4 regions of the Bacillus sp. CZDM1 genome follow, and region 3 is predicted to be linked to each of the others. Evidence: riboswitches for the same ligand, from Rfam matches in the RefSeq annotation. Region 3 holds a riboswitch; each other region holds the start of a gene.

Region 1 (7,965 bases), on a different contig from region 3:
TAGGAGTAACCATAATAATGCTTCAGTACAATGGGAACCCGAACGTCTACAGGTAATTTACCTAATGCCTCCAGCGCATCGTTCCATTCCTCATTCCGGCTTTCAAAATGCCATTTCAGCTTTCGATAAACTTCTTCTTGTCCTTTCCATTGGTTTTCTCTTTTTTGTTTTCTGCATTGGTCAATATAAGCATTGGTAGCAATGGAAATCAGCCAAGTGGAAAATTTGCTTTGACCATTATAGAGATGAATTTTTTGAATACATTTTGCCATTGTTTCTTGTGCAAGTTCCTCTGCAATATCTGGATTCATTGTAATTTTCATTAAGTACTTTACAAGGAACGGATAATTTTCTTTAAACAACATGGCAAATGCAAGATGATCCCCTTCTTTTGCACTTTTTATTAACGGATCCATCACACTTGTCCTCTCTTTCCCCCATCTATCCCTCTTTTTCTGTTTATGTATAAGACGGTAAAGTATTAATTTCGTTCATATTTTATAATATTTTTATTGAATATATAAATTTCTAACACAAAAGGCACGAATAATTTCGTGCCTTACGCATTAGTGATTCATATTAGGGCCAATTTTTTTCCAGCGCTTTTCCCACTTTGCCTTTTGTTTCCTCCACTTTTCTTCCCATCTCCTTGCACCTTTATTAAAATGCTCTTCAATTGTATCTAGGTTCATTTCTATTTCTTCCTCTTGCTTCTTTTGAATCAATCCATCGATGAGTGGGACATCAAAGCTGGTTGAAGGCGTGCCTTTTAATGCCTCCTTCATGACTTCACGAAATACAATGGCTGCACCCGCGCTGCTTGTAGTTTTCAAGTAGTGTTTTTCATCTGTTTTATCGTAGCCAACCCAGACCGCTCCAACTAATTGTGGAGTATAACCTACAAACCATTGATCCTTGACACCTTTAACTCCTTCAATTGGTACTTGCGTTGAGCCTGTTTTCCCAGCAATTTCTCTACCAGGGATTTGAGCGTTTTTTCCAGACCCGTGGTCAACAACGCCAAGCAGCATTGTGTTTATGTCCTCTGATACAGCTTTTGTAGTGACTCTTTCCTTTTTTTCCTTCCATTCAGCTACTGTATTCCCTTCTGCATCCACAATTTTTTTAATAACATGGGCTTTCATACGGACTCCATTATTCGGGAAGGCAGAATAGGCCTCAGCCATTATCAACGGAGATACTCCTTCTTCTACTCCTCCAAGTGCAAGTGATAGATTGCGGTCACCCTTTTCTAGTGGTATTCCAAAACGTTCCGCCGAATCTAATCCCTTTTCAATCCCAATTTCGTTCAATAACCAGACAGCTGAAACATTTTTTGACTCCTTTACTGCTTCATACATTGGAACTTCCCCAGCATATTCATAATTGTAATTACTTGGTTCATACTCACCAAAGCTCATCGGTTCATCCATTAACATATCGGTTATTTTCCAGCCATTTTCGAGTGCAGGAGTATAGACTGCAAGCGGTTTAATGGATGAACCTGGCTGTGCCTTTAACCCCGTTGCTCGATTATATCCTCTAAAAGTGTGCTCTCCGCGGCCACCTACAATGGCTCGGATTCCACCTGTTTTGGGATCAATTAATATTCCGCCGCTTTGGACCATTTGGTCAGTACCTTTTGGGAATAACTCATCTTTTTGATAGGTTTTCTCCATAGCATTCTGCATAGTAGAATCAAGCTCAGTGTAAATCTGATATCCGCCAGTTAATAATTCATCCTGTGATAAATGATATACATTAATCGCCTCTTCAAAGACTTGGTCAACATAGTGAGGATACTTCCCTCGGAACGGGTCTCCTCCTTTATCATTTAATATTACTTTTTCATTCATGGCTTGTTCATACTGCTGATTCGTTATATATCCTTGCTTCTTCATTTGTGCTAAAACAAGATTTCTCCTTTGTGTTGCTTTTTCTAAGTGGTGATAGGGATTTAAAGCAGAAGGTGCTTTAATCAAGCCTGCCAGCAATGCCGATTCGCTAATGGACAGATCCTTGACATCTTTTCCAAAGTAATTTCGTGCTGCATGCTTTATCCCCCAAGCACCATCACCAAAATATATCTGATTTAAATACATTTGAAGGATTTCCTGTTTGCTGTATTGTCGCTCAATTTGCATGGCAAGGAATACCTCATCTACTTTTCTCTTTAACGTTTTTTGAGAGGTAAGCAGTGTGTTTTTCGTTAATTGCTGGGTAATGGTACTGCCGCCTTCTACCATACCACGAGCTTTGATATCCCTTATCAGTGCTCTTGTAATACCAATATAATCGACGCCATGATGCTCGTAGAATCGGTGGTCCTCTATGGCAATGACGGCATTCTTCAAAGAGTCAGGTACCTGATTGATAGGGACACCTTCATTTTTATTTGCTGAAACTTTACTTGCAACCTCTCCATTCAAATCATAAAATACAGTTGCCTGGGGAAGCTCATTCCTTAGTGAAGAAATATCCGCATCCATTGAATATGCATATACGATACCTAAAAAGCCTAAAACTAAAAGCGAAAACGAGAGAACCATTAGTTGGTTCATATGCCATCGCTTCCAATTATTCACTACCTTTTTCATGGTTCCTCCTTATAAATATAAGCACAAATGAAGGTCATCATTTTCTTTTTCCCAAGAAAGGGTAAAATTATCCAAAAAAAAGCATTCGAAAAAAATTCGAATGCTTTTCTTTAATCGTTCTTTGTTAATTCTTTAAATCGTATTTTTGATTGTTTTTCATCAAAGCTGCTGTATACCCGATAATGTTTGTCATCCAATATTCGGAAATGCTTGCTAAGAATATTCTGTTGAAGGATGAATCCGTTTTTCCTTGAGACCTCACGCCACCAAATTCGGCCTCCAAACGTTTTCATTTTCCGATAATCAATGCCTTCGCGAGCAACAGTCTCCAAAACTTCAAGCGGTTCATTTCCAAATAGAAATTGGACCGTTTCTGTCTCCCTGAATAAAGCACATACAGTAACAACAGTAGACCAGCCTGCAAGGACCCTTCCTTTTTCGACCTGTACTAGGGTTTTCTTTGACACTCCAATGATTTCCGCCATTTTATCCTGGGTATAGCCTGCTTCTGTACGAATCAATCGCAATTTATCTGAAACTAGCATAATGATTTCTTCCCTATTCATGCTAAGACCTTCTTTCAAAAACCTACTAGTGTAATTTTACACAAGTTGCCTTATTTTTAAAAGAAAAAACTGCTATCGTTTAAATGATAGCAGTTTTAGCGTTTTATTTAGAAGGAATCCCACATTGACTTTGAGTAGAACAGGACTTTTCAAGATCACATGCTGCACATTTTCCTTTTTTTGATTTATTAATAAACTTCACTAATGCCCATGCCGCATAACCAAAAATTGCAGCGCCTATTATGAAACTACCTATATTTGCTATCATACGGAACACCTACCTAATTAGACTAATCCAAACAGTTTACCGCCTTGATAAATGACCAAACACAAAACATATGCAATAAATAGTGCGTAAAGGATAGAAAATGCAGTCCATTTCTTTGAACCTGTTTCTTTATAAATGGTTGCAGCAGTGGCTAAACATGGTATATATAATAGTATAAAAACCATAAAGCTATAGGCAGCCAGCGGTGTGTAAAAATCACTCAATAAACCTTGCAGACTCGCGTTTTCTGGAACAAAGTAAATAATATTCATGGTTGAAATAATTGCTTCTTTTGCTAAGAATCCTGTTATTAAAGATGCGGCAGCCTGCCAAGTACCAAATCCTATTGGCTCTAAAACATGAGCAAACAAATTACCTATTGCAGCTAAAAAGCTGTCATCCATATCCACTTTTAATCCATTCGGGCCTGAATATGATAATAGCCAAATGAAAACGGAGCCTGCAAAGATAAACGTTCCTGCCTTTCTAACAAAACCTTTGCCCTTATCCCAGGTACTTCTCCAAAGCGATTGAACTTGAGGAAGACGATATGGCGGCAGCTCTATAACGAATAAAGATATTTCTGATTTTAATAATGTTTTAGTAAATATTTTTGCTAGTAGTAACGCGACAACGATTCCTAGAACATAAAGACTTAATACCACTAGTGCTTTATGACCCACAAAAAATGCTCCAACAAATAACGCATAAACCGGTAAGCGTGCTGAGCATGACATTAGTGGTGTCAATAATATGGTCATTAGTCTCTCTCTTGGTGTTTCTATCGTTCTTGCAGCCATAATTCCAGGAACATTACAGCCAAATCCAATCATCATTGGAATAAATGCCTTTCCATTTAGTCCAACAGACTCCATAATCCGGTCCATTACGAGGGCAACCCTAGCCATGTACCCAGAATCCTCTAACAGGGAAATAAAAAAGAAGAGAATAAATATCTGTGGAACAAATACCAGTACCCCGCCGACACCAGCAATCAGTCCTTCAATAATCAATGCATGGATAAAGTCTGAAGCATGAATAACACCAAGGAATTTTTCGAAGCCTGTGGTCACTGGTCCTGTTAATATCCCGTCCAAAATATCAGATAATGGAGTACCCAGCCAATCAAAGGTCAGCATAAACATCAAATACATACATATTAGGAAGATTGGCATTCCTAAATAGCGATTGGTTACGATGGCGTCAATTCTTTCAGACAAAGGTACAATGGTACTCCCCTTTTGAACAGATGCCTCTACTATTTTTTCTATAACTTCTTTTCTCTTCAGATAAATATAGTTTGCCAGCGATTTAACATGACTCTTTTCTTGTTTTACGACTGATTCCAAATTTGAAACAAGTGATACTAGTATACTAGGTTCTACAAGGTCAGAAAGATAATGATTTACGTATTCATTCCCCTCAAATAGTTGTATGGCGAGCCATCTCGGTGAATGCTCTGTTTTTCCTATTAGCTCCATACTTAATTTGGTTATACCGTCCTCGATTGCTTTTCCATAGTAAACATGTTTTTTTACCTTTGAATGATCTGTACTTGTTGAGATAACTTCTATTAAAGTGTCGCAGCCTTTACCACTTCTTGCCACAACAGGTACAACGGGTACACCTAAAATCTGGGATAACTTATCTGTATCTATATTAATGCCGCGATTATTCGCGACGTCAATCATATTCAAACCAATCAAGGCAGGTTTCTCATATTCGAGAAGCTGCAAGGTCAAATGCAAATTTCGTTCTAATTGAGAAGCATCGAGAATATTTAACAGTCTATCAACTTGTTCCTCTAGAAAGTAAGTGGTAACGACTCCTTCATCCTCTGATAATGGATTCAAGGAATATATTCCAGGCAAATCAATTAATTTTCCTATATGATTCTTGAAAACCCCGACTTTCTTTTCAACTGTAACACCGCTCCAGTTGCCCACATACTCATAGGATCCTGTAAGATTATTAAACAATGAGGTTTTACCTGTATTTGGGTTTCCAATAAGGGCAATTTCCATTACACTCTCTCCACTTCTATTAAACACGCTTCTTTGCGACGGAGTCCTACACACTGTCCACAAGACTCAATCATGACTGGCCCGCCAAAAGGCATAACACATTTTACACAAACTTCAGATCCTTCTGTTATTCCAAGGTCCAATAACCTTCTTTGGACTAGGCGTCCAACCTTTGAAATATTAATTATTTTCCCTTTTTCTCCTATTTTAAAAGAACCGAACATCCTTATCACCCTATCGTATTTTAATTGAGAATGATTATCTTTATTTATAACCTCATTTTACCATTGAAAAACAGATCATTCTGTGACAAAAATTTGAAAAAAAATAGAAAAGTCACAGACTTTTCTATTTTTCAACTTATATCATTTTTTTGGGTGCTGCACTAATGACAAGGATTACAAGGACTGCGCTTACGATAAAGCTTGGAAGCATATATGTTCCATTGTAAACAAAGGAATAAACAGCAACTGGCTGACCAGCAGGTGCATATTCACCAAAGAATACGATACCCGAATACACATGAGCAAGATAACGCAAGGCACTTCCTAAAAACGTTCCTAAAAGAACAAATGTAACCCAATTTCTTGTATTATTCTTAAGAGAAGTCTTCACCTGTGAAGCAAAAATTCCAGCTAAACCAACCACTGAAAAAGCAATTCCATAATCAATAATTCCTTGAAGAAGGGTATAAATTTGAGAAAAGCCAAGGATGAATTGAAGTAAACCCAATAAAAATCCGGACAAGATTCCTCCTTTTATTCCCCAACGAAATGACATTAGGAAAATCGGAATCATCGCGATTGAAATCGAACCTCCTTGTGGCCATATCTTTAATGACAATAGCCCCGAAACAAGATCCAATAAATAAGCAAGTGCAGAAAACACGGCCACTTCAACTAAAAATAATGTGTTATTTCGTTTTTTTCCCATACATGTTCCCCCTATAGTTTGTAAATTGGAGAACGTTCGACAGGTATAACTCCTAAGAATTAATATGGCGCCTTAAAAACAAAAAAACAATGCAGGACAGTTAGGATTGTCTGCATTGTTAGCTTTTAATAGTTGGCAAACCACATCCCTACGCTAGCGTTAACTAACAGGTTCGTAGGGTCAGAACTCGAACGTTCACTCTCAGCCGCCATAAGCAGCTCCCCCTGTGGAAATATTTAATTGATTTCATAAACGAATATACTATTTTTATAGAACTTTTACAAGGAAAAACTTCCATACATGGTATAATAATAAATAACTAGTCAGTTTGACATGTCCTAGGAGGAAAACTGTGATGTTATCTGAAGTACAAACGGAATTAATAGCCTTTTTTGATGAGAATAAAGAAAGTTTAGTACGTGAGTGGGAAAAGTCAATTGTCATTTCTAACGGGGATCCCTATAAAGAAAAAATACGTGAAAATGGAATTGCTTTATTTAATGTTATCCTAACTATGCATACAATGAGTGAGGAAGAGCTATTAGAGATTATCAAAAAATATGCTCTTGAAATTTCTGAGGAAAGAGCTCTTGCGAATATTAATATTGGTGACTTTGTTTATAATGTTAATCTTGGCAGAAGTGTGTTCTACAGTTATCTACACAGGGCTGGTCTTCAGTGGGAAGACCTTCAGGAATCGATTAATAAGATAAATTATACTTTTGATAAATTTCTATATTATGCGGTTACACACTATACAGAAGCTAAAAACAAAATCATTGAAGAAAAAACAATGTTTATTGATTCAACTCATCAGGACCGATTAACACTTCTTGGCCAAATGACATCTAGTTTTATTCATGAATTTCGAAACCCTCTAACATCGATTCAAGGGTTTGTTCAGCTGCTTAAGGCTGACCATCCTAATATGAAATATTTAGAGATTATTTCCAGTGAGTTAGAACAGTTGAATTTCCGGATTTCGCAATTTTTACTTCTATCTAAAAAAGAACTAATTGGAAAAGAAAAAGAACAGTTTCATCTAAATAAATTGATTGATGAAGTCTTAAATTTCTTATATCCCAGTATTTTAGATGGTAAAGTAAAAATAAAGAAAGAAATCGTCGATGAGATCACACTTTATGGATATGCGGATGAAATGCGGCAAGTACTCATCAATATTATATTTAATGCGATTGACGTGTTAAATCATCACAGAATCTCTAATCCAATTATTGAGATTAAAAGTCATATAGAGAATCATACACATGTTATTTTCTCCATTTCCAATAATGGTCCAATGATTCCTTCAGAATTAAGTAAAACAATATTCGAGCCATTCTTTACAACCAAAAAACTCGGTACTGGTCTTGGGCTTTTCGTTTGTAAAGAAATCATTGAAAAACATAAGGGTGATTTAACCTGTATTTCAACTCCAGAATTAACTGTTTTTACACTTAAATTACCTCTTGCTGCGTCTCCTATGTAGGAGACGTTTATTTCTAATTATTTTTTGAAAATTTATAATTTTACAATTCATATAGACAAGACTTTTTTCATAAAATGTTGATACCAAC
Region 2 (7,965 bases), on a different contig from region 3:
TTAGTTGAAGAGTTTATAAAAAATGGCTTTGGTTATGCTACCAATTCAATCGAACTTTTAGCCGATCGGAACGAGAAATTGCTAGGCTTATTTGCTCCAATGGAACTTCCCAAACACCTTGATCGCTATGCAACCACGGTACCTTCTCTTTCGCAAATGACCAATGCTGCACTCACCCGCTTGCAGCAAAACGAAAATGGTTTTTTTCTTTTGGTAGAGGGAAGCCAAATTGATTGGGCGGGGCATGACAATGATATTGTAGCTGCCATGAGTGAGCTGAAGGACTTTGAAACCGCGTTTCATGTGGCCGTACAATTTGCGAAAAATCGGGAGGATACCCTCGTGATTGCAACCGCTGACCACTCCACTGGCGGAATGAGTATCGATCGAAATGATAACTATAAATGGAATCCTTCTGTGATTAGATCCGTTAAATCGACCCCGTCTGTGATTGCAGCAGACATGCATAAAACCAAAGAATTAGCTAGGATCAAACGTCACATGCACCTATCTATTCATCTAGAAGACTTGAAAACCATCCAATCTACATTAGAAATGGAAGTAGAAGATACCAAAAAGGCTCTCATTGACATCATCAATCACTATACCAGCACCGGGTGGACGACAAAAGGCCATACTGGTGAGGACGTCCCCATCTATGCATATGGCTTAAATAGACATATGTTTAGTGGAAGAATGGAAAATAGTGAGATTGGTAAGCTTTTGTTTGAGATGATAGATTAAGGGGGTTCCATGGGGGCGGTTCTTGTGGTCATCGCAAAAATATAAAGTCCATCAGAACCGTCCCCATTGAACACATTGAACATTCACTTTTGTATCGTGGTATTATTTTTGCTGCGAATTGAAAAGAAAGCTTTGTGTAATCTTGTGGCTAAAACACCTGTTATCACGGAGATCACGATGTCGCCGGCGATGCTATTAACAAAACCAATCATTAAAATATGTGCCCAGCCGTTTGGAACACCCAGCCATGTATTAAGCGCCAAGTATAAGTAAGGTACCCCAATGAGGTAAACGACCAGGAGGCCGATAAAATTGGCAATAATAAAATGATAGGTTTTAGGATTTGCGATTCGTTCAATCATCCAGCCGATTACAAATGCGGCAACAATAAAGCCGATTAAATAGCCAAATGTAGGTTGTAGAAAATAGCCAATCCCGCCGCCTTGGGTAAAGACAGGGAGTCCTGCTAAGCCAATACCTACATAGACAAGCTGGCTTTGCATTCCACGTTTACTTCCTAATAAACTACCTGCTAAAAAGACAAAAAGAATTTGGAGTGTAAATGGAACATAGGGTAAGGGAATTTTAATAAACGCACCAACCGCCGTTAAGGCAGCAAATAAAGATACATTGATTAATGAAACCGTTGGATTTTTTTTAATGGTCAAGCACCGCCTTATGAAAATAGATATTTTCGAAGTAATGTTCAATCACTTCATTTGTGGTCAAAATCATCGTCTTGATTTCCTCATCTGTAATGACATAGGGCGGCATAAAATAAAGAACATTTCCTAAAGGGCGCAGCAGCAAGCCTTTTTCCAAAGCAAGCTGATAAATTTTATATCCAATTCGTTCTTCACTAGGGAAGGGCTCCTTTGTTGCTTTGTTCTTTACTAATTCAATCGCCCCTACCATCCCGGTTTGTCGGTATTCTCCAACGTATGGATGGTCTTTAAATACTTGGGAAGCCAGCTTATTCATGTATGTACTCTTCAATCGGTTTTTTTCCAAGTAATGGTCCTCTTCAAATATGTTTAATACTTCAAGTGCGACTCGACACGCTAACGGATTACCTGTGTAACTGTGAGAATGTAAGAAAGCTTTTTTCGTTTCATAATCATCGTAGAAGGCATTAAAAACCTCCTCTGTGGTTAAAACGGCTGAAAGTGGTAAATAACCGCCTGTTATTCCTTTTGATAAACACAAAAAGTCGGGTGAAATTCCTGCTTGCTCACAAGCAAACATCGTTCCCGTTCGACCAAATCCTACTGCCACTTCATCTGCAATCAGGTGCACATCATAGTGCAAACAAAGTTCTTTTAGTTTCTTTAAATAGGAGGGAGGGTACATTTTCATACCTGCCGCTGCTTGTATTAACGGTTCAATAATAATGGCACTTATTTCTTCATGATGTTGAGATAGCTTTTCTTCCATGAATGAGATACAAGGTGTACTGCAGCTTTCGGGGGTCTTGCCAAAAGGACATCTAAAACAGTCAGGTCCTTGTACCCGAATGGTATCTAGTAATAGTGGTCTATAAATCTCGTTATATAGTTCCACTCCTCCAACAGAAAGGGCCCCTAGTGTTTCGCCATGATAGGCATCTGTTAAGGCTAAAAATCGCTTTTTATTTGGTTTGTTTTTTTGCATATGATATTGAAAGCTCATTTTTAAAGCAATTTCTATCGCAGATGATCCGTTATCGGCAAAAAATACTTTCGTTAAACCATCCGGAGTTAGTTGTACTAGTTTTTCAGCAAGCAGAATGGCTGGTTCATGTGTAAAGTTTGCAAAGATTACTTGTTCCAATTGAAAAGCTTGATTGGCTAAAGCTTTGCTAATTCGCTCATTGGCATGTCCGAATAAATTTACCCACCAGGAAGAAACCGCATCTAAATACCTTTTTTCATTTTCATCATACAAGTAAATCCCTTTCCCGCTTTTAATGACAATGGGCGGAAGGTCTTCATAATCCTTCATTTGTGAACAAGGGTGCCAAACATGATTTAAATCTCTCTTTTGTAAGTTTGAAAGTATAGAAGTCATATACTGGATAACCTTTCAAGAAACTCGGTATTTGGTAGTTGAATATTTTTTAAATCAGAAAGAACGTCTAACTTGGGTATGACGAGAGTTGGCAGGTCTGTATTTTGTTGTATCGTCCTGATGTTATTTTTCTCAAGCTCAGTCCCTTTATCCCCATTAAATACGATCCCTACAATGGGAATCTCCCATATTTTAAGAGCTTCAAGAGATAGGAATGTATGATTAATCGTCCCTAACTTTGTACGGGTAACCAATACTACAGGTAACTGAGATTGTTTAATAAGCTTGAGGAAATGATAGTTACCTTGTTCGTTCAAAGGCACATATAATCCACCTGCACCTTCACTAATCACATGATCATACATGGTCATTAATTTTGTGATATGCTGCAGAATGACTGCTTCATCGATTACTGCTCCTTCTAACATGGCGGCATAATGGGGAGAGGCAGGCTTTTTAAAAGAATAACTATTCAAATGTTCCTCGACTAAAACTTCTTCACTGAATGACTTATAAAATTCCGTGTCACCATAAAAATGCTTAGTATTTTCTACCATGATTCCAGTTTGAATGGGCTTGTAGGGTATGGCTGTCACTCCTTTCGTTTGAAAATACCGCATGAAGTAAGCGGTTACCAATGTTTTTCCTACATCTGTATCTGTACCCACAATCCAAAAATGATTTGTCATAAGATTCACCCCTATATGTTAACCAATATAGAAAATAGGTTAACATATGAAAAGTGAGCCTGTAAATGATTTTGTGTCCTGGGGGACGGTTCTGATGGCTTTTTTCCTCTTTGGGATTTTTCGTTACTAAAAAAGAATAAGAAAAATTTCACTTCCATCATTTAGAAACATGTGGTAATCTTTACTAGAAAGTTGAATATCGTGTTCTAGTAGTCTACTAGGGGGGTCCAATGGCTTGGACTGAGAGAAGAAGGCAAATTTCTTCGACCCTTTGAACCTGATCTGGGTGATACCAGCGTAGGGAAGTAGTGTCAAAGTTATGTGCTTCATTGTACAGGTTTTGGCTACTTTTTTATGGCAGTTTCAGGTTCTGAATTTCATTCAGGGCCTTTTTTATTGTCTAAAACTACGTTGTAACTCTTCATCCGCACACAAAAAAGGAGGAAGTTACATGCAAAAGCAAGAAGAAATGAAAATGGATTTAAAATCACAGTTTACAGGAAGTAAAAAGGTATATGTACAAGGATCTAGGCCTGATATTCAGGTGCCGATGCGAGAAATTTGCTTAGGTTCTACCGTTAATACCTTTGGTGAGGAAGAAAACGAACCAGTACGAGTGTACGACACAAGTGGTCCTTATACGGACTCAACCTACACCGTTGATATTAGAAAAGGGCTGCCTGCAGTCCGTAAGACTTGGATAGAAGAACGTAAAGATGTAGAAAGCTATGAGGGCAGAGATATTAGGCCAGAAGATAATGGCTTCAGTGCTGAAGATCCACGTGCAAACTTAGAATGGTTTCCGAATGTTAACAAAAGCCCATTACGTGCAAAAAAAGGCCGCAATGTAACACAAATGCACTATGCGAGAAAGGGTATGATCACTCAGGAGATGGAGTATATTGCCATTCGTGAGAAAATGGATCCTTCTTTTGTACGAGATGAGGTGGCAAAAGGGAGAGCAATTATTCCAGCAAATATAAATCATCCAGAATGTGAGCCCATGATTATCGGGCGGAATTTCCATGTGAAAATAAATGCGAATATCGGAAATTCTGCCGTATCTTCTTCTATTGAGCAAGAGGTTGAAAAAATGACTTGGGCAACTCGCTGGGGTACTGATACGATAATGGATTTATCTACAGGGAAAAATATCCATACGACAAGGGAATGGATTATTAGAAATTCACCAGTACCAGTGGGAACCGTGCCCATTTATCAAGCACTTGAAAAGGTAAATGGGGTGGCAGAGGACTTAACCTGGGATGTGTACCGCGATACATTAATTGAGCAGGCAGAACAAGGTGTTGATTACTTCACGATTCACGCAGGGGTGTTATTGCGCTATATTCCAATGACCGCAAAGCGTACTACAGGTATTGTCTCACGTGGTGGTTCCATCCTTGCTCAATGGTGCTTAGCTCACCATAAGGAAAACTTCTTGTATACACATTTTGAAGAAATATGTGAGATTTTAAAAGAGTATGATATATCTGTTTCTCTTGGGGACGGCCTAAGACCTGGGTCCATTGCGGATGCAAATGACGAAGCGCAGTTTGCTGAGCTTGAAACATTAGGGGAATTAACAGATATTGCGTGGAAGCATGATGTACAGGTAATGATTGAAGGCCCAGGACATGTCCCTATGCATATGATAAAAGAAAATGTGGATAAGCAGATGGAAATTTGTAAAGAAGCACCCTTTTATACATTAGGTCCATTAACGACAGATATTGCTCCTGGATACGATCATATTACATCGGCAATTGGTGCAGCCATGATTGGCTGGTTCGGTACAGCCATGCTGTGTTACGTAACGCCGAAGGAGCATCTGGGATTACCCAACAAGGATGATGTACGTGAAGGGGTGATTACCTATAAAATTGCTGCACACGCTGCTGATTTAGCAAAGGGTCATCCTGGGGCACAGATCCGTGATAATGCCTTATCGAAGGCACGCTTTGAATTCCGTTGGAACGACCAATTTAATTTATCACTTGATCCAGAAAGGGCACGAGAGTACCACGATGAGACGCTTCCAGCTGAAGGAGCTAAAACAGCACATTTCTGTTCGATGTGCGGTCCGAAGTTCTGCTCCATGAGAATTTCCCATGACATTCGAAATATGGCGAATGAAAAGGGTGATTCCGAAGAACGTTTAATTGCTGAAGGTATGAAGGAAAAAGCGAAGGAATTTGTCAAGGATGGATCGAAAATCTATCGATAAATGTACCTTGGGGATGGTTCTTGAGGTCACGTTCAAATATGTCCAGGAGAAACGTCCCCATGGTCCCAACGGGTATTAGGGTTTCCAAAGAAAGCACTTGAATTCAAGTGCTTTCTTTTATTTTCAAATGCTAAAATGCTTTGCCAGTTCAACAGGATGAGGACTGGTCATTGCTTCAGACATAATACAAAAACCCGCCGCACCTGCTGCTCGTATTTCTTTAACGTGGGTTCTTTTGATTCCGCCAATGGCGTATACCGGAATACTGACCGAATCGCATACCCCTTTCAGGAAGGGGAGTCCTCTCGGAGGCACTCCCTTTTTACTATCTGTTGAAAAAATATGACCCGCAATTAAAATGTCAGCACCTAAGGATACAGCCTCTTTTGCTTCCTCTACTGAATGGACAGATGCACCAATCACGCTAAATGAACACAAATCACGTTGGTATTTTCTTAAATTTGACATGGATAAATGAATATTGGTTAGTCCCAATTCAGCTGCTGCAGAAATATTTTGATTGATGATCAATGGGACATCGTGATACTGACAAATTTCGTTTATTTGAAAGGCTAAAGCTTCAAATTCATGAAGCTCTAAGTCTTTTTCCCTTAGCATGATGGCATGAGGCTTTCCCTTTGCTAATTGCTGAATTCTCTCGAGAAAATTCTCCTGACAAAGCCTTCGATTGGTAATATAAATGAGCATGGGTTCACCTAAACCCTTATATAGTCTGTATAGACCGGCTGCAGACCTTTCTGGACAATCATGTCGTGAACTTCCTTAACGGTTCTTTCATCAGAAATTTCAAACTGCTGGTCGCCTTTTTGTTCTTCTACATGACCGCCCACGCCAACATTCACACCTGCCGACATTTTCGTCGCCACCATGCCGGCAGTATGGTCACGGAATCCCGGTCTTTCCCGGGTGGAAATCGTAATTCCCGCAAATGGCATAAACAGGCGGTAAGCCAGCATCACTTGTAAAAGCTGTTTTTCGTGGACGTCCTTTGAATTATTATCCGCATTGTTAATGTATGGACGTAACCGTGGAACGGAGAAGCCGATTTCAGCATGCGGATATTTTTGTTGAATTAATTTTGCGTGCAATCCAGCCGCGAAGGCATCTTTACGAAAATCATCTAATCCTAGCAATGCCCCGAAAGAAACCCCGCGCATTCCTCCTAATAAAGCCCGCTCCTGTGCATGAAAACGGTAGGGGAAAATTCGTTTCGATCCCCATAAATGAACCTGCTCATATTTATCGGGATTATAGGTTTCCTGATAAACGGACACAAAATCAGCGCCGCATTCCCTTAGAAACGCGTATTCGTCTACGTTTAGAGGATAGATTTCAATTCCAACCGTTTTAAAATACTTGACTGCCAGTTTAATCATTTTCCCGATATACTCAACATCTGATTTATACCGGGATTCACCGGTAAGGAGTAAAATCTCTTCTAAACCTGTAGCAGCAATCGCTTTTAATTCATCCTCTGCCTCATTGGGGTTTAGAACGGCACGCTGAATTTTATTGGTTGCTTTAAACCCGCAATAGACACATTCATTTTCACAATAATTCGCAATATATAAAGGTGTAAAAAGGGTGATGCTGTTCCCGAAGTGCTTCTTTGTTTTCTCCATGCCTTTTTGAGCCATCTCTTCTAAATATGGCAGCGCGGCAGGGGAAAGAATGACTCCAAAGTCCTCCAAAGTTAAATGCTCCTTGCTTAAGGCTCTCTCAACATCATGTCCTGTGTAAAGATTATAATTATATTTTTCTACCGTTTTTAACACCATGTCCATTAAATCAGATTGTATGATTTCCATACCTTCCTGATACTGCATATGATCAACTTTTTTTCTTCCCATCTCGTATTAATCCTCCAAAAATCCTGTTAATGGACTAGATGCTTCCGCTTTATAATCAAGTACTCTTCCTAAACCGGCTAAATAGGCTTCACGGCCAGCTATTATCGCGTGTTTAAAAGCACTTGCCATCATGGATACATTGTTTGCTGTCGCAACGGCCGTATTACACATGACCGCCGCAGCCCCCATTTCCATTGCTTCACATGCTTGAGACGGGCGTCCGATACCGGCATCGACAATAATAGGTAAGTCGATTTCATCAACTAAAATCTGAATGAACTCCTTTGTACATAGGCCTTTGTTGCTTCCAATCGGAGCACCTAAAGGCATGACCGCACTAGCCCCTGCATGGACGAGGGCTCTTGCCGCATATAGATCCGGGTACATA
Region 3 (7,965 bases):
TTTAAATTACCAAAATGCATCATAAATATCGAATTTATTGATGTCTATTTTTTGGGCGCTTGACCACAGGCACCCATATGTTAATCGCGAACATCTGTAACTGGAAAAAAGGGGAATTCCTGAGCTAGATAAAACGATAGACCCGTTAGTACAACAAAATAACCAACAAAGACAACATCAACTTTCGAAAACCCTATTTTGTAATAAAATGTGCGTTCCTTTGAGTAATCAAACCTCTTTGCTTCCATAGCGACGGCTATACGAAAAGCTCTCCGGATGCATTGAGACAGCAATGGAATCGAAGTGATTTTGAATAGGTGAAAAAGACCATTCATTCCAGCACCGGTTCTCACTCCTCTCACTTTTTGAGCACTGCGAATATGTTGAAATTCTTCGATCATGATCGGCATTAAGCGAATTCCAGCCATAAAACTATAGGAATATTTTGGATTAAGCTTTAACTGCTGCATCATCGAATAAAATAAATACACGGGCCTTGTTGTAAGGGCAAACGTTAAGCCCAGCAGTGCATAGGTTAAAGCCCTGAATCCCAAGTGAATTCCTCGAAATAAACTTTCTTCTGTTACATGGACGAGACCCCATCTGAAAATAGTAGTATCCCCTTTACCAAAAAAGATCATCGAGGTGGTCGTCGAGATGAAAATAAATAGGAACGGTATCGAGAATAGCAAAATTCGCTTATATGGATGACCTGTAAAAAATACAAATAGGATCATTGTCACAATGGTAAAAAGAATCATCTGATTAAGGTTATGAATAAAAATCACCAGGATAAACAAGAAAATCATTGTCAGGAGCTTCAGACTTGGATTGATTTTATGAAGCCATGTTTCTCTGAAATCAAATGTAGTGTGCATAAGCTGCTTGGTCCTTCCCCTGATGTACATGTTCGTTTTTCCAATCTTTGACGACCTTACCGTTATCAATCTCCCAAACTCTTGTCGCGAAACGCTTAACGATTTCCGAATCATGCGTGACCATGATGATGATGCACCCTTTTTGCCGTTCCCTCTCTAACAACTCAAGCAGATGGAATGTATTCTTGGAATCCTGCCCAAACGTAGGCTCATCCAAGAGCAAAAGCTTTGGATTTTCTACAAATGCAGTCGCCACACTCAGTCGGCGTTTTTGCCCTATTGAAAGATGATAGGGATGGTGGTTCTGTTTTTTTGATAATCCAAATATGGCTAACAGCTCATCCACCCTCTCTTTAATGATCGAGGGTTCTTCCTTTTTCACAGTGAGAGCATAGGAGATTTCTTCATAAACAGAGTTTGTGACAAATTGATATTCAGGATTTTGAAAGACAAAATAAGCTTCCTTTTGGAGTTGTTTGATATTCTGTATAATTTCTCCATTCAATACATAGGTTCCCGACGTTTTCAGAAGCTGCATCAATGATAATAGCAAGGTACTTTTTCCTGCTCCATTATCACCAACCACCGTGATCCATTCCCCCGATTGAGCAGAAGCGTGATCAAGTTGAACTTTTATTTCTTTTTTCCGGTACCCCTTAAAGTCCTCTAAAATCAGCGAGTGGTTGTAACCGTGTCCAGTATTCGATTCGAAAGACAATTTGTAATCATCCCAAACCCCAGGGTACCAGATACCATATTCTTGTAGTTGTTTACGATAAGAGGAAAACACGGTTTTCACATCATCATCTGCAATGATCACCCCGTCATAATTAAAAACAATGACACGATCTATAAAATCCAAAATGTGATCAATCTTGTGTTCGACAATAATCACCGTTTTATCTTTAGCGACACTCTTTACACTATCCCAAATTTGTTTCGTGCCTTCTTCATCAATCAGCGCTGTTGGTTCATCTAAGAATAAACATTCAGGATTGAGTGCTAATACGGATGCAAGCGCAAGTCGCTGCTTCATGCCTCCAGATAGAGATTGGATAGAAGAATGATAGAGGTCCAATCGCAGCCCGACAGCGGACAATAATTCTTCAATCCTATCAGGCATTTCACCTCTTGGCACAGTAAGATTTTCTAATACAAATGCAAGCTCTTCATCGACATATGGCATACAAAATTGTGAATCCGGATCCTGGAACACATAGCCCCAGGATTCGGGATAGTGAATATTTCTATACTTGATCGGTACTTCTATAGACTTTGGAATTAATCCTGAAAGTGTTTGTAAAAGAGTTGACTTACCGCATCCAGAAGGTCCGAGTAATAAGACCTTCTCACCTTTTTTAATGGTAATGGATAAATCTTTGAACAGCAGGTTGTCGTCTCCCGGAAACTTTAATCTAAGCTGTTCGACCATCGCTATATTTGTCATGTCTTCACCCCTGATTATTGATTTAAGGCGTCGTAATCTTCTTTGGAAGCAGGACGAAGTAAATTGGTAACACCTGTAGCCTCTAGTGCCTTCGCAATGCCAAATGCCATAAACCCAGTAAAGATAACGGACCCAATCAACCTGAAACCAATGAGCAGCATCAAGTTCCATGTTGACAAATCACCCATATATCCTTTGTAGTAATCCATAAATAGGGACCCAACTGCCGCACCAATTCCAGCTAAGCTAACAACTAGTAAATCAAAGCGCTTATACCTAAAAGCCATTATGACAAGTTCAGCAAACAACCCCTGTACAACACCATACAAAAGAACCTCCAGTCCAAATTCAGACCCCATTAGAAACTCTCCAGAAGAAGCCGCAACTTCCGCAAGAAATGCCACACCAGCTTTGCGTATGATTAAGAACGCAACGGTCGCAGCAATAAACCACATTCCGTAAATCAGCTGGTCAATATGTAATCCAAATGGTTTTACTGCGTAATAAAGCGGTCCCCAAATTTTGTAAACAATCCCAAATGCGATGGATATCACGATGGTTACTAAAATGTCCGTTAACTTTAACCCTTTTTTCATTGTTTCATTCTCCTTTTTTAGCAAAGGGGAGAACTCATTCCCCTTTGCGAACATGATCTTTCCCTTATTAGCTAATATTAAGTTGTTCTTGGGAATTCACTTCAATGGGCCATTTTTCGAATGTATAAGCCATTTCCCAGAATAAGTATTCGTATTGACAGCTAATTAAGAAATGATCAATCATTCGACTTTTTTCTTTTTCGGAAGCGGTTTTTGCTAGCTCATCTAGACGATCCAATTGCTCCTGAACCAATTCGCCAAACCATTCTCCACCATAGGCCGCAATCCATTCCTGATAGATCGGTTCATCCGGTGTCGCCCCTTTTAACTGCTGACCGATATCATAATAAATCCAGTAGCATGGTAGAATAGCGGCGATAATCTCTCCTAAACTTCCAGATGCCCCAACGCGATATAGATGGGAAGTATAGGCATAAGCCGTTGGTGCAGGCTGGAAGTTTGCAAGCTCCTCTGATGTAACGTGCAGTTGTTTGATGAATTTCTCATGTAAGCTTAACTCTGCTTGTGAAGTGCCTTGCGCATGAGCAGCCATTCTTGCTGTAGTATTTAAATCTTCTGCTCTCGAAGCACCAATCGCTTGAACACGAGCAAAGTGTGATAAATAATAGGAATCTTGTAATACGTAATAGCGGAAACTTTGTAAATCTAATTTTCCACTAGCAATTCCTTGAACAAATGGGTGTTCTAGATTCGCATCCCATATCGGAGCTGCTTTATCTCGTAGAATTTCAGTAAATGTAGACATACGATACCTCCATTTAATTAATTGCTTAGTTTTCACGTTTAATTGTCGTTTTCAAAAACATACATTTAATACTTTGTTAGATTGATTGTAAATACATCCTTGTTTGCCGGCAGCGGACGTATTTTTCCAATAAAAAAACCACTTTCTGTTGGAAGAAAGTGGTTGTATCGGAACGTGATTGAAACATAAGGAGTTCCCGTTACACCACTTCCCTACGCTGGTTTGATCCAGATCAGGTTCTAAGAGTCTTAAAGTTTCACTTTAATCTCAGCCTTCTTAAAAGGCACCCCTAGTGGTATTTTTTATGAAATTAGTATTCAGATTATTATGTTATCACTATCCACAAGATTGTCAAACATTTTATTCAGTAAAAATTGATTCAAGGCTTTGTGGGAGTTTTTTTGTGTAAGAGCCAGCGAACAAAAACCCAAGACCCTTGGGAGTGACACCGATATTTTCAAATCCTTAAGTCTTTCGTCAAATAACGATTTAATACTTCTCAACTAAACGTTTAATTAAAAGTGCCGCGAACCCTTTTGAAAAACGAACTTTAGCCTCATTTCAAGAGAATTTCTTGTCGAGGAAAAGTTTTGGTTTCTTCTAGAATACTTCAAAGATAGCCAATAAAAGTTGCTTGTTACAATTAACGACGGGGTGTTCCAGAATGTCATAGTATTATCTAATACACCAGGCACCGATATTTCGACGGGATGAACACCCAGATTAACCGTGCCTACATCGGTCCCCAACCGATAAGTACCGCGATTGTGAGCATGACAATAGCGATTCCACACCATATGATGAATAATGGGAGCATCCATTTTGCCCATTTTATCCAAGATACACCGGCGACAGCTAGACTCGCCATTAGTGTTCCTGATGTTGGGAAAATACTGTTTGTAAAGCCATCTCCAAATTGGAATGCTTGTACAGCAACCTGCCTTGTAATCCCAATCATGTCTGCCAATGGGGATAAAATCGGCATGGCGATCATAGCTTGACCACTACCCGAAGGGACAAGAAAATTAAGAACAGCGTTTGCGGCAAACATGCCCAGTGCAGCCAATACCGGAGGCATATTCTCTAATGGAGCTGCAAGGGCATTTACAGCCGTATCCAAAATCTTCGCATTTTCCATGATAATGAGTACAGCTCTAGCTACACCTATAATTAACGCACCATATACAAGTTTTTGGCATCCTTCTAAAAAGGTGACGGCGATTTTATTGTAATTCATTCCCGCAATCACACCGGAACCAAGCCCAATCACAATAAAAAACGCTGCCATATGATCAATACTCCATTTAAATTCGATAGTTGCATAGACAAAGAATGCCAACGCTAGTCCTACAAAACTTAAAATTGTTTTATGTCGGGAAGTAAACGGTGCTTGTAATTCTTCTTTCGAACCACCGGAGCTTTCCAACACGCCAATTAAACTTTTTGAGGGATCCGCCAACACTTTTTTGGCATATCTCCATGTATATAAAATTGTCACTGCAACAATAATAACGAACGTGATAATTCGAAGCGTCATTCCTGAAAATAACGGAAGACCGGCAATTGATTGAGCAACTCCAACCGTATAAGGATTTAGAAAACCTACATTGAAACCGGCAAATGTTGCACCAAACGTAATGGCTACCGCCACCATCGCATCAAGCCTAAGAGCCCTTGCGATAATCATTCCGATCGCTACAAACGGAATAACGGAGTTGGCAACTGCACCAATTGCTCCCCCTAATGCAAACAAAATCGAAACAACAGCGATAAGCAAAAATTCTTTGCCTTGTGTTTTATTAACGGCTCGAAGAATTCCTCCTCTAATGGCTCCAGACCGTTCCACAATCTCAAACGCCCCTCCTGCAAAAAGAACGAGAAAAATTAAACTGCCAGATTGAACCATACCAGATTGCAAGGCAAGAAAAATGTCCATAAAACCTGCCGGATTTCGATCAACTTGACTATATGTGTCAGGTACTACCCTTTCAACTCCATTTACAACCTCACGTTCAAATGTTCCCGCCGGCGTAAGATAAGTTGCTGCAACCGCCAGCAGCATGACTAGAAAAAGAATAACGTAAGTGTCAGGCATTTCCCATTTTCTACTTTTCATCGCTTTCACCTTTTCTGTATTAGGGTTCATCCATATTCAACTCCCCATGGTTTAAAGTATATTTTCTTACAGTAATACGGGCATTTCTTTTTCAATACGATCCCAGCAGCTTTAAAGCGGCATGAACGAATAGAGTAACACCGTTAGATAAAGAGTCTTCATCAATGTTAAATCGAGGATGGTGATGAGGGAAGTCTGTTCCTTTATCCCTATTACCTGTTCCTGTGAAAAAATAAGTTCCTGGTGCTTCCTTTAGAAAAGCGGAGAAATCCTCAGCGCCCATATTCGGTTTCATATTAACCAACGCTTCTTCTCCCCATAGTTCACATACAACCTCTTCAATGATAGCAGCGACTTTCCCATCATTCACAACAGGGGCAGCACCTTCATTGTACGAAAATTGATAGTCAGCTCCATGTGCTTCCGTTACACCTTTTACAATCCGTTCCATTAAATGGGTAACGGTTGGTCGAAGTTCGGTGTTAAAGAGGCGAACTGTTCCAGCAATTTCAACTGAACCTGAAATAATATTCATGGCTGAACCACTGGCAAATTTGGTAATCGAAAGGACTACGTTATCTAATGGATCCAAATTGCGGGATACGATATGCTGCAGGTTGGTGACAACCTGCGCCCCGACTGCAATAGCATCGACCGTTTGGTGCGGAAGTCCAGCATGCCCGCCATGACCGTTAATCGTGATTGAAAAAGTATCTGGCGCTGCCATAACAGGACCAGGGGAAACACCAAATTTCCCTGTTTCCAGCGGTGTCCAGAGATGGGCACCAATGACCAGGTCTACTTCCTCCATTACGCCAGCCCGAACCATTTCAGCCGCCCCCCCCGGTGCTAACTCCTCGGCATGCTGGAAGAGGAAACGAACTTCACCTCTTATTTGCTCCCGTAATCCAGACAGGATCTTGGCTGCTCCCAGCAATATGGCTGTATGACCATCATGACCACATGCGTGCATAACACCGGGATTTTGCGAGCCATACGAAAATGAATTCTCTTCTTGAATGGGCAAAGCATCAATATCAGCACGGATTGCCAGTACTTTCCCGGGATGAGCACCAATCAAACGTGCCATCACACTCGTTTTTGTAGGGCGCGAAAGTTCCAAATGCTCAAAAGATTGGAGGGTTTCAAATATGAACTGAGAGGTTTTTTCCTCCTCGAAGGACAATTCCGGATACTTATGGAGATGGCGCCTCCATGCAATAACTTCATGCTGAATCTCCTCAACGAGACTACTAAATTCAATTTTTTTCAAGCTTAAGCCTCCCCTAAAATATGACCTATACCATTTAAGGTTTATTAACGGTTGTGACCATAATTATATAACGAGTCGTACTATTAACGCTAGTGGTAATTTTCTGTTAATTTTTTTAAAAAAATAAACAAGATAGCAAGTATCTTGTCATAAAGTAATTCGATAGATTTTCCTCGGCCGTCCCCTTGGATGAGGATTTTCTTCAGCGACCGCTTCCGCTAATCCATTATTCTCCAATATCGTTACGATTCTTCGGGCGCTGCGAGGCAAAATTTTCATATGTTGTGCCAGATCATGGGCATTGATTTCCGTCGTTCCAATCTTTTTTAAAATAGATTCTAGTTTACTTAAAGTGGCGACACTAAGAGAGGTTCGTTCACTTAATAATTGTAATTGTTCTGAGGCAAACCCATAAGTGATTTGCTCTGGCTGCCCTAATGGACCCGTAATGGTTTTATCGTCAAAGACGACCATCGTTGTTCCTTTTTGAAATTCTTTTGCATGAAATAAGGCCGTTCCGGCATTGATCTCTGCCTCATAAGCCGTTTGTCCGATCCCAATTCCACATGTGACTCCATCATTGCCGGTCAAATGAAGAACAGCGAAATCCGGCAGAACAGTAAAATCTTGGGTTGCCTCCTTCAAAATCCCATGAGTGGTAAATATGACATAGCGGCCAGGTCCAGCAGATTTTAACGAACCATTTATTTTTTTAGCGTATTCAAGAAGCCTTTCGGTCATTTTGATTTCAACTTTATGGATTTCATCCGTTGAAAACGTCTCTTTCGTTAAACTGAAAAAAGAATCGAATTCAATCATCTGCACCGCTATCTGAGAATCCTTAAAACGCAATGTTTTTTGTGATTGCCGAATGAGGGCTAACGTCGAA
Region 4 (7,965 bases), on a different contig from region 3:
AGTAAAAATAAATAGAGATAGACAATTGAATTACAAAGCCCCCTTCGGAATGTTGTGAAGGGGGCTAACATTATTTTTTATTCGATTTTAAAATGTCTAATACCATCGGTTTATATTCCCAGTTGGCAAATAATAATCTTTGGTCATCGAAGTGTGGTGAAAACGGGTTGCCGCTTTGACCCGGAGGCATGATGTTAACGCTTTTCGTATTGGATTTTGAAAACTCAACGATTTGGTTATAGGTGCCTCGGTTCATATTAGGGATTGGGGCAACTCCTATTGCACCAAGCTGCTGAAAGTTGATTTTTGAAATAGGTGTCCGCCAATCCTCCAAGTTTTTACCTTGTACAGCATGCTCAAGGCTGTTTAGAACAATTTGGTATAGGTCTAAGTCACCAAGGAATGCATACTTGGTCTTAAGATCTTCCTTATTAGCATTGAGGACATGGTATAGTAAATCATTCGAGTTCCCGCCGATTCCATTCAATTGGATAAATACAGTCGATTTCACATTATCGAACCAGCTGCGGAAGATCGTCAGCCCCGGGTCATCGTATAGCCCATCATTATTTTCATCCCATTGATACATGTTCCAATTTGCTAAGATGTCCGCTGCATTCTTTACGTCCTCCGGAAGTTCCTGGTCATTGTTTATTTTTGATAAAAGTAAATCTTTAAAGAAATAGGCATTTAATTCGATGTGCCCGGCCCTTTTGTTAATTTCCTCCATATCCGACCATGATACTTTATTAAGCGAGTCAAGCTGGTCAAGGATAAATCCAACGCGATGGGTTGGTCCAAATAAAGATTCCGTATACTCCCATTCGGCACTAGGCTTATTGTTCCAGTTTGCCACATATCCTTGAGCAGGATTAATGGCTTGTGTATTAGATTCAAAAGGAGCAATTCCCTGCCAGTCCTGTGAACCATCCCCGAGCATTGGGAGGCGGTTATCTGTTTCTTCGGCTCGTAATGCATTTTGTCCTGTAATCCAGTAACCGAAGTTACCTTGCTGGTCAGAATATAAGAAGTTATGGGAGGTTGGAATTTTTTTAGCGGCCTCTTCAAATTGTTTGATATTGCTTGCTCTGTTAAAGTCGTAGAAGCCAATCATTGCTTCGATTTCCTGGCCCAGTGAGCACGTTTCTGGGTGTAGGCTGTTTGAGTATCTTTATGAACTACAGGACCGTAGATGCTTCGGTATATAGGATAGTCAATTACAGTTCCACCAGCAACTTTTATTGTTTCGATCCGAACTTCAAAATTGACCCATTTTCCTTTATGCCAATATTGTTCAGGATTCGCAGGATTAATTTTTAAAACAAAGGTGTCGATTTGATCCCCCATTCCAGTTGTAGTGGTCCAGGCAAAGTCATTCCCACGTCCGATCAAAGGAATTGGTCAGCGCCAGCAAAGGCCATTCCCACTGAATTGTAGCCCGCGCCATGAATGCTTACTTCGTGGGAAATCTGTGGAGCAGAAAAGCCCATTTGTGGTCCGCCAAGTAACAGGGTACCACCTGATGCACTTCGTGAGGGACTGACAACCCAGGCGTTACTGCCCCCTTTGTGAGGGAAACCAAACGCTTTTTCAATATCCAGTTTCATTTGCTGTTCCTGTTCTAGTTGCTTCGCCACTGCCTCACTGTTCGGGAAGTTTGTTGTATCTAGCTTACTAGCCTTTTTAACACCTTTATCTGTAGTGGTGTGAAGAGAGACAAGGGCGCTTGGGTCGTTCTTTAAATTAATGGTTTCGAATGCTTTCAACCCTTGTTCTAGGCCAAATTTCGACTGTAACTTGATTAATTGATTAGCCTTTCCAAGTTCTCCGCCCCCGCTCTCTCCAAATCTCCGCACCATTAACTGTTGGACTTTAAGAGAATCGACAATGGTCCATTTTGTTGGTTTTTGCCCCTGGAATTCTGGTGGCAGTGCAGCAGCTGGTGTGGTTTCTATGTAATGGTTGATTCCATCAATATAACCCTGTAATCCGCGCTTTACATAATTAGGAAGACGTTCAAATTGTGCAAGGGCTTCCTCATCCGTGTATCCGTCACGGCGTATTATAAACTAGCAGCAATGAAAGTTGTGGATAAAACCGACAAAAAACGTTTCCCTTTCAAAAAATCCCCTCCTAATAATAGATACATGTTCACTATAACGCATGTTTTATGTGAAAAATGTAATTTTATGAAAGGGTTTGCATTGCAAAGAATATAGAATTTCGACAGGAAAAACAAGATACGACACTGTCCGCCTGAGGTGGACAGTGTCCACGAGCGGTGACAGGCACCGCAAAACAACTTCCTTTACAAGATGGAAAATTTATCATAAGATTAAGCCAACATTTAAAATTGCATACGGTTTTTGCACTAGGGGAGCTTTTTGGCTGAGAGGACGTTTGTCCGACCCTTATGACCCGATCTAGATAATACTAGCGTGGGGAAGTGCAGGAGAAGCTTATCTTGATATTTGGCTACGGATATGATTCGACTGCATTCCCATGGGATGCAGTTTTTTTGTTGCCAAAAATTCAATGGGGGTATTGTATTATGACTAATTTTTGTGGAACAAGTGAAATCACAGGAGCGCGTTTTTCGATTTATCCGATGTCTGATAGCTTCGTAGATATTATTCTATCAGCATTAGAAGAAGTGGATACTTCAAAGGTTTGGATGGAGTCGGACGATGTGAGTACATGTGTAAGAGGCAGATCCGAGCATGTATTTGATGTCGTAAAAGCGATTTTCCTAGAGTCGACAAAAAACGGTGATCATGTTGTGCTGCAAGCCACCTTTTCAAATGGCTGTCCGGGAGATTCTGCAGGCGATGTTTATCTTTCAGAAAACGCTGATCGATTAAATGAGGAAAAATCGCTGCAGATCCAGCAAGAGGTTGCAGTTCAATTTGCGCTATACCCAATGGGTATTCCTACATATATGAATGTGATTATGGATCAGTGTAAACTTGCTCAAGGACAGGGGACTTTTACAAAAGGTGTTCACTATGCCTCAAGACTTGATGGCGATGCAAACAAGGTTTTTAAAACGTTAGAGGATGCTTTCCAGGGCGCGCACGATAGCGATTCTACTCATATTGTGATGACGGTTGTGATGTCTGCGAACAGCCCTTCAAAAAAGGGGGATAAATAAATGCTCGCAAAATGGAAACTCCGTGAGGTTATTGTTTTATCCGTACTAGCCGTTGTTTTTGCTGTCGTCTATTTGTTATTTCTCCAACTGGGGAATGTCCTTTTCGGCCTATTTGGTTTGATTGGCTATGATATTATTTTTGGAATTTGGTTTATCGTTTCGATCATTGCTGCCTATATCATCCGCAAGCCGGGTGCTGCTTTTCTATCAGAAACAGTCGCTGCTACAGTGGAAGTTATGCTTGGAAACGCCGTTGGACCACAGTTGATCATCTCCGGTATGATTCAAGGTTTAGGTGCGGAAGCTGTCTTTGCCGCAACAAGGTGGAAGAATTATTCTACCTGGGTATTGATGGCAGCAGGGATGGGTTCATCCGTATTTAGCTTTGCTTGGGGCTTTTATGTCTCAGGATATGCCGCTCTGTCGCTAGGTTATGTGACTGCGATGTTCTTTTTCCGTCTTGTGAGCGGAGCACTGCTCGCCGGATTACTTGGAAAGTATTTAAGTGAAGGTCTTGCTAGAACAGGAGCCTTAAACAGTTTCCCATTAGGAAAGGAACACAAGCGCAATGTCACCGTATGAGCAGATTAAGGCAGAGGGACTGGGATTCAGCTATGAAGAGGGCGATATTTTTACAGACCTAACCTTTTCGATTGAAAAAAATCAATCCCTGCTGTTATTAGGTCCAAGCGGTTCTGGAAAAAGTACGCTAGCCTATTGTCTCAACAAGTTATATCCAGAAGCAGTGGATGGGGTTATAAAGGGGAGCATCACTTTTGAGAGCAAGAATCTGGATGATTTTAAACCCGGTGAGCTCAACCAAAAAATAGGGATTGTGTTTCAAGACCCAGAAAGTCAATTCTGCATGCTGACCGTTGAGGAGGAAGTAGCGTTTGGCTTGGAGAATTTCCATGTACCACGGGCAGAGATGGAAGCAAAGATTGATCATGCACTAGAATTGGTCGGCTTGCAGGCTGAAAAAAAGACCACCATTCATACCCTCTCTGGAGGGCAAAAGCAGAAGCTGGCGATTGCTTGTGTCTTGGTTCTCCAGCCTGAGGTTATCATCCTTGATGAACCGACGGCTAACCTAGACCCGCTGTCAAGCTCAGACCTGGTAGAGACCATCGCTCGTTTAAAGAAAGAGCGCCCGTTTACTCTGATTGTTGTTGAACATAAGCTTGATGATTGGGTGGAACTGATTGACCGCTGCCTTGTCCTAGATTCTAGCGCGAGGATCCTTTTCGATGGCACGCGTGAACAATGTTTTGGAGAATTTGCTCCTTTTTTAAAAGAGGAAGGCATTTGGCTGCCCAAGGTAGTAGAGGCAGCCATAACAGCAAAGAAGGCTGGCGTGTATAAAGGGGAGCGACTTCCGCTCCGAAATCATGAATTACTTTCAGGACTGAAGGACCCAGTTGCTTTTTTTAAAAAAGAAATCAAAACCATGTCCAAAAGCGAACCTATCCTCGAAGTTAGTGGTCTTTCTGCTCGCGGACACTTGAAAAATGTTAGTCTGACGATTCATAAAGGAGAACTGAGTGCATTGGTTGGCGCTAATGGTTCGGGAAAAACGACGCTATCCAAATGTTTGGCCGGGCTGATTCCACTTTCACAAGGTGAGATTCATTTTCTTGGTGTCCCACTATCTAAGTGGAAGGAAAAGGATTTATTTCAGCTTATGGGCTACGTATTTCAAAATCCTGAGCATCAGTTTATCACTGACAGTGTTTATGAGGAAATTGCCTTTGGTCTGGAGCATCGGAAATCCGCTCTTTCCATCCTTGAAAAAATAGGTTTGGAAAAACACGCAAATGCCCATCCTTTTTCCCTTAGCCAAGGACAGAAGCGTCGATTGAGTGTGGCAACCATGCTCGTTCATGAACAAGAGCTGCTTATCCTGGATGAGCCGACATTTGGGCAGGATGCCAACACGGCATATGAAATCATGAGGGTTCTTGATGAAAAGAAAGGCGCAGTTTTTATGATCACCCATGATATGGAGCTGGTTGACCAATATGCTGATACCGTACATGTATTGGATGAAGGAGAGTTGATCTTCTCCGGGACACCTGAGAGCTTGTGGGAAAAGCATGAAGTTGTAGACAAAGCAAGGCTAAAGCTGCCTTTTAGGAAACAGCAGCTAAATGAAATCGTAAGGAGAGAGATTCATGTTGCTACATGAGGTGAATCCAAGTATAAAAGCATTCGCGGTTGTCATTTCTATTCTTATTTTGTCGGTGTTTTTTGATCCGATTACACCGCTTGTGACGATCCTCTGGTCCATAACGGTCACCTTCCTATTCGGCCGTGTTTCATTTAAAAAATGGCTGTTGTTATTCACTCCGTTTTTATTTATCGCGTTTATATATGTATGGACAACGATGTTGTTCCCACGGCTGCAAGCAGGCGATTCGGTCATTTGGCAATGGGGGTTCTTGAAGCTGACAGCAGAAGGCTTTCAAAGAGGAGCTTCACTTGGTTTACGAGTGTTAAGCTTTTCCACGTTATCAATCATGTTTACGTTAACGACAAAGCCAACTGACTTTCTCTTAAGCCTAATGCAGCAGTGCAAACTGCCGCCAAAGCTCGCTTATGGAATTATGGCCGGATACCGATTCCTGCCGTTAATCAAGGAGGAGTTTCAGACTCTGCAAAACGCACATCGAGTAAGAGGCGTAGCAAGGGCACGAACTATACCGGAAAAGGTAAAGCAGCTGAAGCGATACGTGATTCCACTCCTTGCCGGTGCGATTCGTAAAGCAGAACGAACCGCACTTGCGATGGAATCAAAAGGCTTCACTGGAGATAAAAATCGGATATTCTACCGTGAGATTACGGTGTCGCGTATTGATTGGCTCTTTTTTATTCTCATGATTGGTGCCGTTTGTCTCAGTGCTATTATTTCTTGGAAACTAGGATATTTACAGTTTTATAATAGAGAACTTTAAATACCATAATGTTAAGGCATTACGGTAGCAAAAGAAAACAGGCTGAATCTGTCAGCCTGTTTTCTATTTGATGATCTCAATATTTAAAGCCGTGCCTTGTAAGGGATAGGACTCTCGAATTTTTCCATCTGTCCAAACCGTAACACTTTGACCTTTTTCGAAGTCTCGGCCATCGGTTCCATCAGGCAGTGAGAGCCAGATTAACCCCAATTTTTCATCTTCTACTAAAATGCTGCTGCTCTCAACCTCGATAACCGTTCCTTTAATATCATATTCACCTTTAACATTGCAGCCTGTTAGTATGATGGAAAATATAACAAACGAAAAGATAAGGAATTTCTTCATGTAGCTCTACCTCCTTGTTTTGGAGTCGAACTATTCACCACCAAGCTGTTGAATTTGGTCAATGATGCTGGTGATTTCTTGAACGGATTGAAACAGCTCAGTATTTTCAAGAATAGCTGGATCAAGCAGTCCATCCTTGAAATTGTTTAAATATGTTTCAATTTCAGTGACAATGACGCTGTTTTGTTCGATAATTTGCTGATGAAGCTCAGCCGCAATATCTGGTGCTTGAATTTCACTAAAGGCTTGAACGGTTTCCTGCATTTGTTGAAGCATGGTCTGGAGATCCTCAGCCGCCTGGAGGTCACCAACCGCTTGCTGAGCAAGAGCAGGGGCATCACTAGCAAAATCAGTCGCAGCAGACAAATAATCAGTTGCTTCATTAATATAAGTAATCGTATCCTGTGCATCATTAAGGAAAGAACATCCCCCAAGTAGAAATAACATGCTGGCAGTCAATATAATCAATAATTTCTTCAAAATAAAACCTCCATTTAATGGTGCTTTTTAGGGTGCCTGTCACCACTCGTGGACAAATGAACCTATTTGTCCGTGTGGAGTGGACAGAGGGCTTTTTGGCGGTGTTTTATTTAGATAACATGTTATATCTATTACGGAGGCTGATAATTGAGGCTGTTGGTTTATTTTCGATTATGTTTATTTTCTTTTTTAATTGATGTTTTGAATGTTTATTTTTGAATTTATGTGATCTTTTCTTTTGTAGAACTAAATTTCTTTGTTTGTCTCTTTGCTTTGTTAATTCATATTTATTACGTGCATATAGTTCGTTCCTATTAAGAAAATCAATATTTTCCTTTTCAATCTCTGCAAATAACGCGGTAGGATTCATTTTAAATGCCCTAGCAAGATAAAAAAAGATTCCAAATTGTATATCTGGGTACATCTCTGCTTCCAGTTCTCGAAGAAATTTCGGGTCTTCGTCAATAAGTTCAGCAACATCTTCAATTGATAGCTGCCTTTCCATTCTTAATCTGCGTATTACTTTACCATGTTCAAATTTTCCTAAATACATCTTTATCCCTCCTATCAAGTTAATTATATAACTAATTGCAATTAATTAGAAATGAATGACCTTTCTTCTGCTTACTGAGAAGGGATTTTGGAGGATGGTGTCGAATGGTATAATTTAATGTCTCCGTTTTTCAACTCACCAATTTTTCATCAATCAAAATCCAACGAAATAGGAGTGACCACTATGGGCCGAAAACGCCGTGCTTGGTTTCCAGGTGCAAAGTATCATATTACAAGCAGAGGAAATCGGAAATCTACGCTTTTTTATGATGATGAGGACCGAATGAAGTATCTAAGCTTTTTAAAAGAAACAATGGTTCGCTTTCCATTTACGCTCCACACCTTCTGTTTAATGACCAATCATACACACCTCCAGATTCAAACTTCAGACACTTCTCCAACTATTCTTATGAGTCACCTCAATACAAAATACGCCAAATATTTCAATAAGAAGTACGACTATAGCGGGCATGTATTTGAAAAACG

Evidence for each region. Region 3 has a riboswitch for thiamine pyrophosphate ahead of tenA (thiaminase II). Riboswitches for the same ligand answer to the same signal wherever they lie in the genome.
Region 1: it holds a riboswitch for thiamine pyrophosphate, as region 3 does, so the genes downstream of both, thiT (energy-coupled thiamine transporter ThiT) here and tenA (thiaminase II) in region 3, are expected to answer to the same signal.
Region 2: it holds a riboswitch for thiamine pyrophosphate, as region 3 does, so the genes downstream of both, thiC (phosphomethylpyrimidine synthase ThiC) here and tenA (thiaminase II) in region 3, are expected to answer to the same signal.
Region 4: it holds a riboswitch for thiamine pyrophosphate, as region 3 does, so the genes downstream of both, ACY3XC_RS16725 (YkoF family thiamine/hydroxymethylpyrimidine-binding protein) here and tenA (thiaminase II) in region 3, are expected to answer to the same signal.

The regions. Positions count from the first base shown of each region.
Region 1 is NZ_JBUESO010000008.1:86,986-94,950, reverse strand. It holds gene sigY (RNA polymerase sigma factor SigY) at 1-416, opposite strand, end outside; gene ACY3XC_RS18485 (transglycosylase domain-containing protein) at 567-2,597, opposite strand; gene ACY3XC_RS18480 (helix-turn-helix transcriptional regulator) at 2,708-3,163, opposite strand; gene ACY3XC_RS18475 (FeoB-associated Cys-rich membrane protein) at 3,267-3,431, opposite strand; gene feoB (ferrous iron transport protein B) at 3,449-5,455, opposite strand; gene ACY3XC_RS18465 (FeoA family protein) at 5,455-5,679, opposite strand; gene thiT (energy-coupled thiamine transporter ThiT) at 5,816-6,388, opposite strand; TPP riboswitch at 6,517-6,623, opposite strand; gene ACY3XC_RS18455 (histidine kinase N-terminal domain-containing protein) at 6,744-7,877, shown strand.
Region 2 is NZ_JBUESO010000014.1:67,867-75,831, forward strand. It holds gene ACY3XC_RS23970 (alkaline phosphatase) at 1-744, shown strand, start outside; gene ACY3XC_RS23975 (biotin transporter BioY) at 828-1,406, opposite strand; gene bioA (adenosylmethionine--8-amino-7-oxononanoate transaminase) at 1,402-2,790, opposite strand; gene bioD (dethiobiotin synthase) at 2,787-3,479, opposite strand; TPP riboswitch at 3,689-3,800, shown strand; gene thiC (phosphomethylpyrimidine synthase ThiC) at 3,931-5,706, shown strand; gene ACY3XC_RS23995 (thiamine phosphate synthase) at 5,830-6,414, opposite strand; gene thiH (2-iminoacetate synthase ThiH) at 6,423-7,577, opposite strand; gene ACY3XC_RS24005 (thiazole synthase) at 7,584-7,965, opposite strand, start outside.
Region 3 is NZ_JBUESO010000006.1:9,361-17,325, forward strand. It holds gene ACY3XC_RS14925 (energy-coupling factor transporter transmembrane component T family protein) at 81-878, opposite strand; gene ACY3XC_RS14930 (ABC transporter ATP-binding protein) at 862-2,325, opposite strand; gene ACY3XC_RS14935 (ECF transporter S component) at 2,340-2,921, opposite strand; gene tenA (thiaminase II) at 2,989-3,687, opposite strand; TPP riboswitch at 3,880-3,988, opposite strand; gene ACY3XC_RS14945 (YfcC family protein) at 4,421-5,833, opposite strand; gene ACY3XC_RS14950 (amidohydrolase) at 5,895-7,076, opposite strand; gene ACY3XC_RS14955 (ArsR family transcriptional regulator) at 7,224-7,965, opposite strand, start outside.
Region 4 is NZ_JBUESO010000007.1:4,699-12,663, reverse strand. It holds gene ACY3XC_RS16745 (SGNH/GDSL hydrolase family protein) at 1-15, shown strand, start outside; gene ACY3XC_RS16740 (penicillin acylase family protein) at 71-1,114, opposite strand; gene ACY3XC_RS16735 (penicillin acylase family protein) at 1,111-1,392, opposite strand; gene ACY3XC_RS16730 (penicillin acylase family protein) at 1,389-2,063, opposite strand; TPP riboswitch at 2,364-2,462, shown strand; gene ACY3XC_RS16725 (YkoF family thiamine/hydroxymethylpyrimidine-binding protein) at 2,549-3,151, shown strand; gene ACY3XC_RS16720 (ECF transporter S component) at 3,152-3,733, shown strand; gene ACY3XC_RS16715 (ABC transporter ATP-binding protein) at 3,720-5,336, shown strand; gene ACY3XC_RS16710 (energy-coupling factor transporter transmembrane component T family protein) at 5,323-6,102, shown strand; gene ACY3XC_RS16705 (DUF3221 domain-containing protein) at 6,166-6,447, opposite strand; gene ACY3XC_RS16700 (DUF6376 family protein) at 6,478-6,927, opposite strand; gene ACY3XC_RS16695 (helix-turn-helix domain-containing protein) at 7,034-7,480, opposite strand; gene ACY3XC_RS16690 (transposase) at 7,664-7,965, shown strand, end outside.